4 regions of the Leuconostoc mesenteroides subsp. mesenteroides ATCC 8293 genome follow, and region 4 is predicted to be linked to each of the others. Evidence: riboswitches for the same ligand, from Rfam matches in the RefSeq annotation. Region 4 holds a riboswitch; each other region holds the start of a gene.
What was found. A riboswitch is a leader RNA that binds a small molecule or an ion and turns the genes downstream of it on or off. The one in region 4 is predicted to bind thiamine pyrophosphate.

Region 1 (2,207 bases), 510 kb from region 4:
ATCATTTGCTCGCATGTAAGCCACCATATTGAGTTGGTTATTTCTAATTAAGAACTGCAATCCCAATGTGCAAGATACATCTAAATTTTGATTAATTGTTAATTCGTGCGCATCAAATATTTGGATTACTGCTCGTTTCGAATCAGCATCATTTAGCAGTTCTTGTTTAACGTTCTGCCATTGATTTAGGTTTTGTTCCCCAAAATGAAACAGCTTTTTGCCGTATGCCGTACCGGTTAGTGTTTGCCCGTCCATTGAATAATCAGGCATTCGTTTATTGTAATAGCTGATGTAAGACAAGCTATTGTTTCCTGTTAGATACCACAATGCCTCCGCAAAATTAAAGATAATATTTGTTTTTCTCGTTTGGCTATATACAATTCTCTGTACGGGATTTTCAATTTTAAAATGGACACCTAATTTTTCCCGACTACTAAATCCTCTGGGCTCATTGAAAAATTCTGCATGATGATATATTTCATTTAGTTCGGCTATATAGGCATCATCAAAGGTTTCATATGTTGTCATTTAACTCAACTCCCTCATTCAACGCTACTTTGACAATACTTTATTGTGTTGTAGATAATTGTCTATCACATTACTTATTTGTGAAAGGCAACTATTCATATTTTCGTAATAGATATACTCTACGTCCCCAATTACACCAAGACCACGTATCAAATATGCATAGTCAACATCATTCTTTAAAAGCAAAATAATCTTTTTATGAAATGCTGACGCCCAGCCAATTTCAATATGGGTACCTGGTGATGCTGGGCTACCCGGAAAAGCCATTAAAACATCACAATTTTTTATGGAATTAAAATCAGCATCTGTACATTGAGTGGGGGTCATCATTTCTAATCCCCAATTCTCTCGTTTGTGCGCATTATCCACAAACATTCCTTTATCTTCTAACACTTGCATTACTTGCTGAAGTGACTGTGTAGTTTCCGTATTGACTCGATTGTTTTGATTCAAAAGTTGTTTGAAAGGTGCGGCCAAAAAAACACGTTGATTCACAAAATTGCCTCCTAAATTTTCAACACATAGAAAAAGAACGTTTGCAATAATAACAGTTATATTGCAAACGCTCTTAGATATAGTATGGCTGTTTATATGATTGCAAAAAAATCATATATTCATACTTTCCTACGCTGCTTGCTACAGATCAGGTTCAAAGGGTTCAAAGATTATCTCTTCTCTCTCAGCTTTTTTAAAAGCACCCCTAGTATGTTAATTAATCGACTAATAACAAAATCGAGTGTAACACACTTGTTCAGAAGTATGCAAACAAATTATTTTATCAAATAGTAATGTTAAGACGCTAATTCCCGTTATGACGCGATTATAACCATAAAAGTCAATACCAATACATTAATTGGGTCGTACCAATTAATATATTGGTATTGACTTTTCAAAAAACAACCTTTACGATGAATATGTAAAAACACGGCTTGATAATGAATTGGTGTTCGCCAGGTTCAGATTAATTATCAATTTATTTCTGAACTTTTCACTATACTTTGCAAAGTTAATTTTATATCTTGCAATATTTTTTACGCAATCGTAGCATGCACTTTGTGTATGCATTGTCACAAATTGGAGGAAGTATCAAATGAATATCGATTCAACAGATTACCTGAACAATTTAGATGCCTACTGGCGAGCTACCAATTATTTGTCAGTTGGACAACTCTATTTGTTAGATAACCCATTGCTTAAGGAAAAGTTAACGGCAGAACAAGTTAAAATTCACCCAATCGGGCACTGGGGCACGATTCCTAGTCAAAACTTTATTTATGCCCATTTAAATCGTGCTATTAATAAATTTAATTTGAATATGTTTTACATTGAGGGGCCTGGCCATGGCGGACAAGTAATGATTTCAAATGCTTATCTTGATGGTAGTTATACCGAAGCATTTCCAGAAATCACACAGGATGAAGCGGGTATGCAGAAAATGTTTAAGCGTTTCTCTTTCCCCGGTGGCGTTGCTTCACATGCTGATCCTAAAGTACCTGGATCGATTCATGAAGGTGGTGCTTTAGGCTATTCTATCTTGCACGGTGCTGGTGCTGTATTGGATAATCCAGACCTCATTGCTGCGGTTGTTGTTGGCGATGGTGAAGCAGAAACAGCACCCCTAGCCACTTCATGGCATGTTAATAAATTTTTGAATCCTAAAAATGATGGTACTGTATTAC
Region 2 (2,207 bases), 220 kb from region 4:
GGAAAAATTTCACGAGAACTACCTAATAGGACTGCTTTACTATGCGGGTCATCAAATGCCTCACATATGATATCACTATCACCAAATAGAGCTTCAACATTTTGCGACGTGACTCTTTCTTGAATTGTTGAAATTGTAATAAATGGATTGAACTCTAATATATTTTGTTTTAGCGCAATCACCTTTGGTACATTAATTTGACTCAATTTAAATTGCTGTCGATTCAGGTTACTCAACTCAACAGCATCAAAATCAATCAAAGTCAAATGCCCTACTCCTGCACGCGCTAATGCGATGGCAATATTAGAGCCAAGTCCACCAGCGCCTGCAATAGTCACATGGGCCTGTGCAAGTTTTTCTGACGTTCCTGGCACATTGCGTTGTTTCATATCTTCATATACTTCTTGAACGCTGTAACCATCAATATTAATTTTGTGCATAAGACTTCCTTTAACCTCCGCCTACAAATGAAATAATTTCAATTTGATCATCATTATGAATAAAAGTATCTACAAAACGTTCACGTTGTAAAATCTTACCGTTGTGTTCAACTACAATGTTTTCTAAAGCAGCATTTTTGTCATTGAGCAGTTGTGCAATTGTCTTTCCAACGTACTGATTCTCTACAGAGCCATTTATCTTAAGCATTGCCTAGGACCACCTTTCTCTAGTTTTTAAAGTACTTGGTCAAGTTCTTTAATCGTGTCGGATACTTTGTCCGCTATATTTTCGGCACACATAATTTCGCTAACCATCGCCACACCATTGATTTCAGTATTTTTAAAGTTGTGAATTGTATGTTCCTTGATACCACCAATTGCAATGACTGGTATGGAGACAGTTCGTGTAATCTCCTTTAAAGTTTCGATTGACGTAGGTTTTGTGATTACCTTGGTCTTAGTTGGATAAATAGCGCCAACTCCTAAATAATCTGCCCCCTCTAGTTCGGCCTGTGTGGCTCTCATGGCACTTTTAGCAGACACACCCAAAATTTTTTCTGGACCAATTAAACGTCTTGCGACTGATATCGGTAAGTCATTATCGCCAATATGGACACCAGCAGCATCAACTGCTTGACAGATATCTATTCTGTCATCAATAATCAATGGAATTCTGAATCTGTCAGTAATTTCTTTCACTTTCGTTGCCAGTTCAAAATACTTATGCGTGGTAACCTCCTTTTCTCTTAGCTGAGCGAGTGTGACACCGTTCTGACATGCTTTTTCAATTCGACCTAAAAACTCTTCATCAGAATAATCGTATCGATTTGTGACTAAATATAGCTTTAGCACCTTAGTTATATTTACATCCATGGGCTCCTTTTCGTAAACCTCCTGATAATATATTTTTGAAATTTTTCAATACACTGAACCTTTTTAAATTTTTCAAATAAAAAAGCTGTTTTTTTGCGCAAATGGGTACGCAAAAAAACAGCTTAATAAAAAATCTATTAATCACATCTTCCTACGCAGATTTTAATCCGATCAGGTTCAATGGGTATTTCTCAGCCCTCGCGGGCACCCCAGACATACATATATAATTTCATAAATACTATAACATTTATTTTTTGTAAACACAAGAAATAATTGCCTAGTAAATCAAAGTAAACAAAAAACGCTACCTCCTGAGAGATAGCGGGTAGGTAGATAGATACTACCCAGTTGGTCTTAACTAATATAACACATTATTGCCAAGCTTGCAATAATTCATTAATTGTCAGCTGCCCAGGAGCACTTCCTTGTGTACCATCAAGTACTGCAAAGGTCATTTCTGACCCATATTCATATCCCTCGATACGGCTACTTTTACCTATCTCTCCCATGCTCATCGTGATTAATGGTTGCGAAATATTGACGTTCTTAGTTGTTTGCAATAGGTAATCAACGTCTTTTTCGGATTCAGGCATGACAGCCAATTTGATAATATCTGCTGAAGTATCAGCCATATCACTGATTAAAGCTGGCAAATTTTTAGGGGTAGATTCAAAATCATGGTATGACAGTAATACTGGAATATTGGCTTTATTGGCTGCGTCCATAATACTTTGTCGTAGCGGCTCATCTAATGTATATTCAACATCAACAGCTGCAAACGGAAATCCCGAGTGTAAAGCAGTAATCATAAAAGTGGCATACTCGGTTGGACTCATTTCGCCACGACCACCCTGTGCAACCGTACGATATGTTAACAACACCGGAAAACCACCA
Region 3 (2,207 bases), 610 kb from region 4:
CTTTGGTAGCTGAGTACACAAACTTGGTTGTGCTACGTACCTTATCAAAGGCATACGGTCTAGCTAATTTACGTGTTGGATATGGCATTATGCAAGATCCCCTTTATAGTGCGATGCAAGCAGTTCGTTTACCGTATAATTTATCAACCTATCAGATTGCTGGTGGCACGGCTGCTGTATTAGATCAAGAGTACTTGCAGAAAAATGTCCAACGTTTTCAAGTAGAGCGCCAAAAGTTCCAAGATTTTTTGACTAAAAATAAGTTTAAGTTTTATGAATCACAGGCTAATTTTATTTGGATAAAGGTTGGCGAAACGAAAAAAGTTGGTCAAAAATTATTAGAACAAGGTTTCCAAGTCAACGATCGACTTAATCCTGAGTGGATTCGTATTGCGTTAGGTACACCAGAAGACAATGCTGAATTAAAATTGGCTTTTTTGAAAGCTACAAACAAATAAATTCACGGATACACAAAAATGTTACGTCATTGAATAACGACGCAACATTTTTGTGTTATTAAATTTCACTTCTTTACATCAATAGCCTTACAAAGAGTTTGCCTGATTTAATACATCTTTGAAGCGCCAGTCTTCTTGGTGGTAGGCTTGTTCCCAGAACTGCCATTCTAATTCACAACTTTTAAGAAAAAACTGTGTGGCCTGTTGGCGTTGTTGAGTTGTTGCATTTTCTGCCAAGCGATCTATCCATTCAAAGATTTTGTCAGATAGTGAAACTTCCGGATCATCATCTGTATTATCATAAAAATCAATCCAGCTTTTGAATGGGTTATCATTTGTGTTCGCTTTCTCCTGAACTTGTTTTTTTGCAATTTCATTATAGGTCCAAGGGCACGCCTGAAAAGCAGCTAGAATATTTAATAAGGAGCCGGTGTCAGCCGCACGATACATATGTGATTCGTATAGATATGCTTTAGGTGTTGGCGTGGCGTGTTGCAATGTTTCATATTCGACGCCGGCAACGTCACAAAAAACATGATGGGGATGAATTTCGCTATTTAAAATGAAATCAATTGAATCAGCAAAAAATTTCATTTCATTACGATCAGTTAATTTTGTAATGGCATTGGCATAAATTTTGATAAATTCACTAAGATATTGGAAATCTTGTTCAACGTAAAAAATCAAAGCTTCTCGGGGGACGTAACCGTCCGCGATGCCACGAACAAATGCGTGATCATGAATGGCTGTCATAATTGGTGCAGCTTGGGTGCGCAATTCTTCTGAAAACATAATTTCTCCTAAAATGTTTACATGTCCAACAAAAAAAACTCTCTCTTGACTATAGGCAAAAAAGAGTATCTTTTGTAAAAAGAATACCACTTTCCTACGCTAGTATTGACTAGATCAGGTTCGAAGGGATTGATAAGTAATATCATCTCAGCCAAGAAGGCACCCCTAGTGGACAGCATATATATTTTTTAATGAGATTAGCATAGCATTGAAAAATTAAAATTGCAAATGGTTTTATGGTGTAGCTAATGGGCTAGAAAATTTCTTTGCATTTAAAATTAGAATGGGTTATACTAATTCACGAAGTTAATATTTTATCTGGGGTACCGTAAGGTTGAGATAATACCCATTGAACCTGTCAGGTTAATACCTGCGAAGGAAGAATAAGTTAGATTAAGATGTCTTTTTGATGCCATCAATCACTAAATTCTTTTGTGGTTGGTGGCTTTTTGTATAGACACTTATACTATAAAAGGTATTTTATCGAAACATACAACCTCGAAACAAGAGGAGAGATGTTTATGGAACAAGTAGAAACAGTAACAGCGGGATCAAAAGGGAAATGGTCTTTGCGAGAAGTCATTTTAATGGCGTTGATTGGTATTGCCTTTGGTGTGATTTATTTTATTATGGATCCAGTGTACACAGCACTTGATGCAGTTTTAGTTCCGCTTGGGTTACACCAATACACCATTGCAATCACTATTGGGCCATGGATGATGGCAGCCCCATTGGCTAGTTATTTATTGAAACGTGTTGGTGCGGGATTAATAGGTGAATTGCTTGGCGCCACTGGAGAAGCCTTGTTGGGCGGCTATTGGGGTGTTGCAACACTAATTTCTGGATTTGTTCAAGGTATCGGATCAGAGCTTGGTTTTACTTTGACAGGATATAAAAGCTGGAAAATGGGTTTGATTTTGTCAACATTTACTGGAACATGCGTGACATTCATCTGGT
Region 4 (2,207 bases):
CTAGCTGATTGAAGTCCGATTCATATTGCTCTGTTTGATGATCCTTGTATTTATTAATGAAAGTTAAAATGTCGCTTTGAATTTTTTTAGATTTTTCAATCATGAGATCCCCTTATATTTTTTATCATTCGTGGTAAGTTAACCAAGGCAAACTGTAAGATGATGGCAGACAACGCACCGACTAATATGCTATTAGATAATAATTCACCTGTAACACCTGACCAGCCGGTTGCATAGTTGGGCAGAGCAATCGCTAGTATGATAGACAATCCAATAATCATGTTATTTTCATTGTTGTCAGGCGCTCTTTTCAAAATGTTGAATCCAGTCAGAATTAAAGTTGTTGCTGCGGGCAAAAATATGCCCCCAATCACTGGACTAGGCGTTATTGCCAAAAACGCACCAATTTTAGGAACAAAACCTAGTACGACAAACAAAATCCCTGCAATAATTACTGGTATTCTCGAAACATTGCCAGTTAAGTTTAAAATCCCTACATTCTGAGCAAAAGCAGTTGTTGGAAAGCCTCCGAACAAGGATGAAAACATTGATCCCGCAGATTCGCCAATTAGACCATTTTGAATGCGCCTTGGTGAAATATTTTCTTTTAAAGTATCGCCAGCTGCCTGATAGACACCTAAAGCCTCTACCACTGCAACCACATAGGCAACAAAGAATGTCAAAAACATGACCCAATTAAACTTTAGCGATCCATAAGGCAATAAATGAGGCATGCCAAACCATGATTTTGTTGATAATACGCTGTAATCTACGACACCTAACGAAACTGCTAGAATATCACCAACAATTAGCGCGATTAAAAAGGAAAAACGCTTCCAAAATCCCTTACCAAATATCGACAATAGAATGACAATAGTTGCTGTAGTAACAGACAAAATAAGTGTTGTTGGTGAAGAGAAACCTTTATCACCTGGATAACCACCTAAGAATTCAGATAGTGTGAATCCAGATAAAGAAATACCAACCAAAAATATTAGTGTTCCGGTAATTGCCGGTGTCAATAATTTGATTAGTTTATTGATAAGTCCTGTAACGGACAATAAAAATACAATGAGTGCACTCAGTAAAATTGAACCACTCGCCGTTGCTAACTGACCAGCTTTACCAGCATTAATCATTAACGCGTCAAAAGCAGCTGACGGCCCTTGAACAATAGGCAGCTTCGCTAATTTTGTTGCCTGTGTAAGCGTGACTAATCCTGAAACAATAAAAATCGTGTTCACAAGATTAGTTGATAAGTTCAGTGAGAGCCCTGCGGCAGCGGCAACATAAATTGGATCTAACCATACGTTAGAAACAAACACGTGCTGTATTCCAGCTAGGCCATGATCCATGATTCGATTATGTTTTGGTGTCATCATAATTAAATTCCTTTTCCAATAAAAAAAGTGCCCTTAAATACATAAAAAAGGACACTTTTGACAACAGTACATGTCGTTATCAAATATTGGTCACTTTCCTACGCTAGTATTAACTAGATCAGGTTCAAAGGGACCGATATACATCATCTCAGTCTTTGCGACGCCCCTAGTGATTATTATTCATTTTTCAAAAAAATCCTTTCAACAAGTCATTTTATGCAATAAAAAAACATTTTTCTCACCTAGAGAAAAATGCTACGTTAAAAAATGTAGCACTTTCCTACGCTGATGTTAATCAGTTCAGGTTCGAAGGGTTCTTCTCAGCCATTTTGGCGCCCCTAGCACAAGCATTATTGTATCATAAATTTTCTATTAAATGTAAGTAATTCATTCTATTTTTCACATAAGTTTGTCATTAAGTGATATCCTTACTGATGAAATTTACCTTTCACAAATCAGCCAGTCGAGAATATAAAAAATACCAGTCTGTTACTAAACACAGACCAGTATTTTGATGCCTCGTCATTAAGGCTGTACTTGTGTTTTCCCCTGCTCATCATTGTACAACTTAGTATCATATATTTTGATAAATGGTAAGTAAATAATGAAAGCTATTACAACACAGATTATTGCTAAGACTGCTGCTTTCCAATCAACGGTACTAATAAATGCACCGATTCCGGCTGGGGATGGCCATGGTGCTTGAATAACAATTGGCCGAATGATATGGAAGTTAATGGCTGCATAAGCAACGGAAGCTGTTGCCATTGGTGCCAAGAAAAATGGAATAGCTAGATAAGGATTATAAACAATTGGCAATCCAAA

Region 1: linked by a shared signal. The riboswitch ahead of LEUM_RS07110 (nucleoside 2-deoxyribosyltransferase) and the one ahead of LEUM_RS04550 (solute carrier family 23 protein) in region 4 are both predicted to bind thiamine pyrophosphate.
Region 2: linked by a shared signal. The riboswitch ahead of thiE (thiamine phosphate synthase) and the one ahead of LEUM_RS04550 (solute carrier family 23 protein) in region 4 are both predicted to bind thiamine pyrophosphate.
Region 3: linked by a shared signal. The riboswitch ahead of tenA (thiaminase II) and the one ahead of LEUM_RS04550 (solute carrier family 23 protein) in region 4 are both predicted to bind thiamine pyrophosphate.

Annotation. Positions count from the first base shown of each region.
Region 1 is NC_008531.1:1,447,725-1,449,931, forward strand. Features, by position in the region: gene LEUM_RS07105 (thymidylate synthase) at 1-528, opposite strand, end outside; gene LEUM_RS07110 (nucleoside 2-deoxyribosyltransferase) at 553-1,023, opposite strand; TPP riboswitch at 1,133-1,240, opposite strand; gene LEUM_RS07115 (phosphoketolase family protein) at 1,619-2,207, shown strand, end outside.
Region 2 is NC_008531.1:1,155,048-1,157,254, forward strand. Features, by position in the region: gene thiF (sulfur carrier protein ThiS adenylyltransferase ThiF) at 1-440, opposite strand, end outside; gene thiS (sulfur carrier protein ThiS) at 451-648, opposite strand; gene thiE (thiamine phosphate synthase) at 675-1,313, opposite strand; TPP riboswitch at 1,445-1,535, opposite strand; gene LEUM_RS05660 (type I 3-dehydroquinate dehydratase) at 1,685-2,207, opposite strand, start outside.
Region 3 is NC_008531.1:1,546,367-1,548,573, reverse strand. Features, by position in the region: gene hisC (histidinol-phosphate transaminase) at 1-458, shown strand, start outside; gene tenA (thiaminase II) at 546-1,250, opposite strand; TPP riboswitch at 1,325-1,427, opposite strand; TPP riboswitch at 1,560-1,649, shown strand; gene LEUM_RS07560 (ECF transporter S component) at 1,772-2,207, shown strand, end outside.
Region 4 is NC_008531.1:935,213-937,419, reverse strand. Features, by position in the region: gene LEUM_RS04555 (LuxE/PaaK family acyltransferase) at 1-103, opposite strand, end outside; gene LEUM_RS04550 (solute carrier family 23 protein) at 96-1,382, opposite strand; TPP riboswitch at 1,461-1,560, opposite strand; TPP riboswitch at 1,643-1,732, opposite strand; gene celB (PTS cellobiose transporter subunit IIC) at 1,908-2,207, opposite strand, start outside.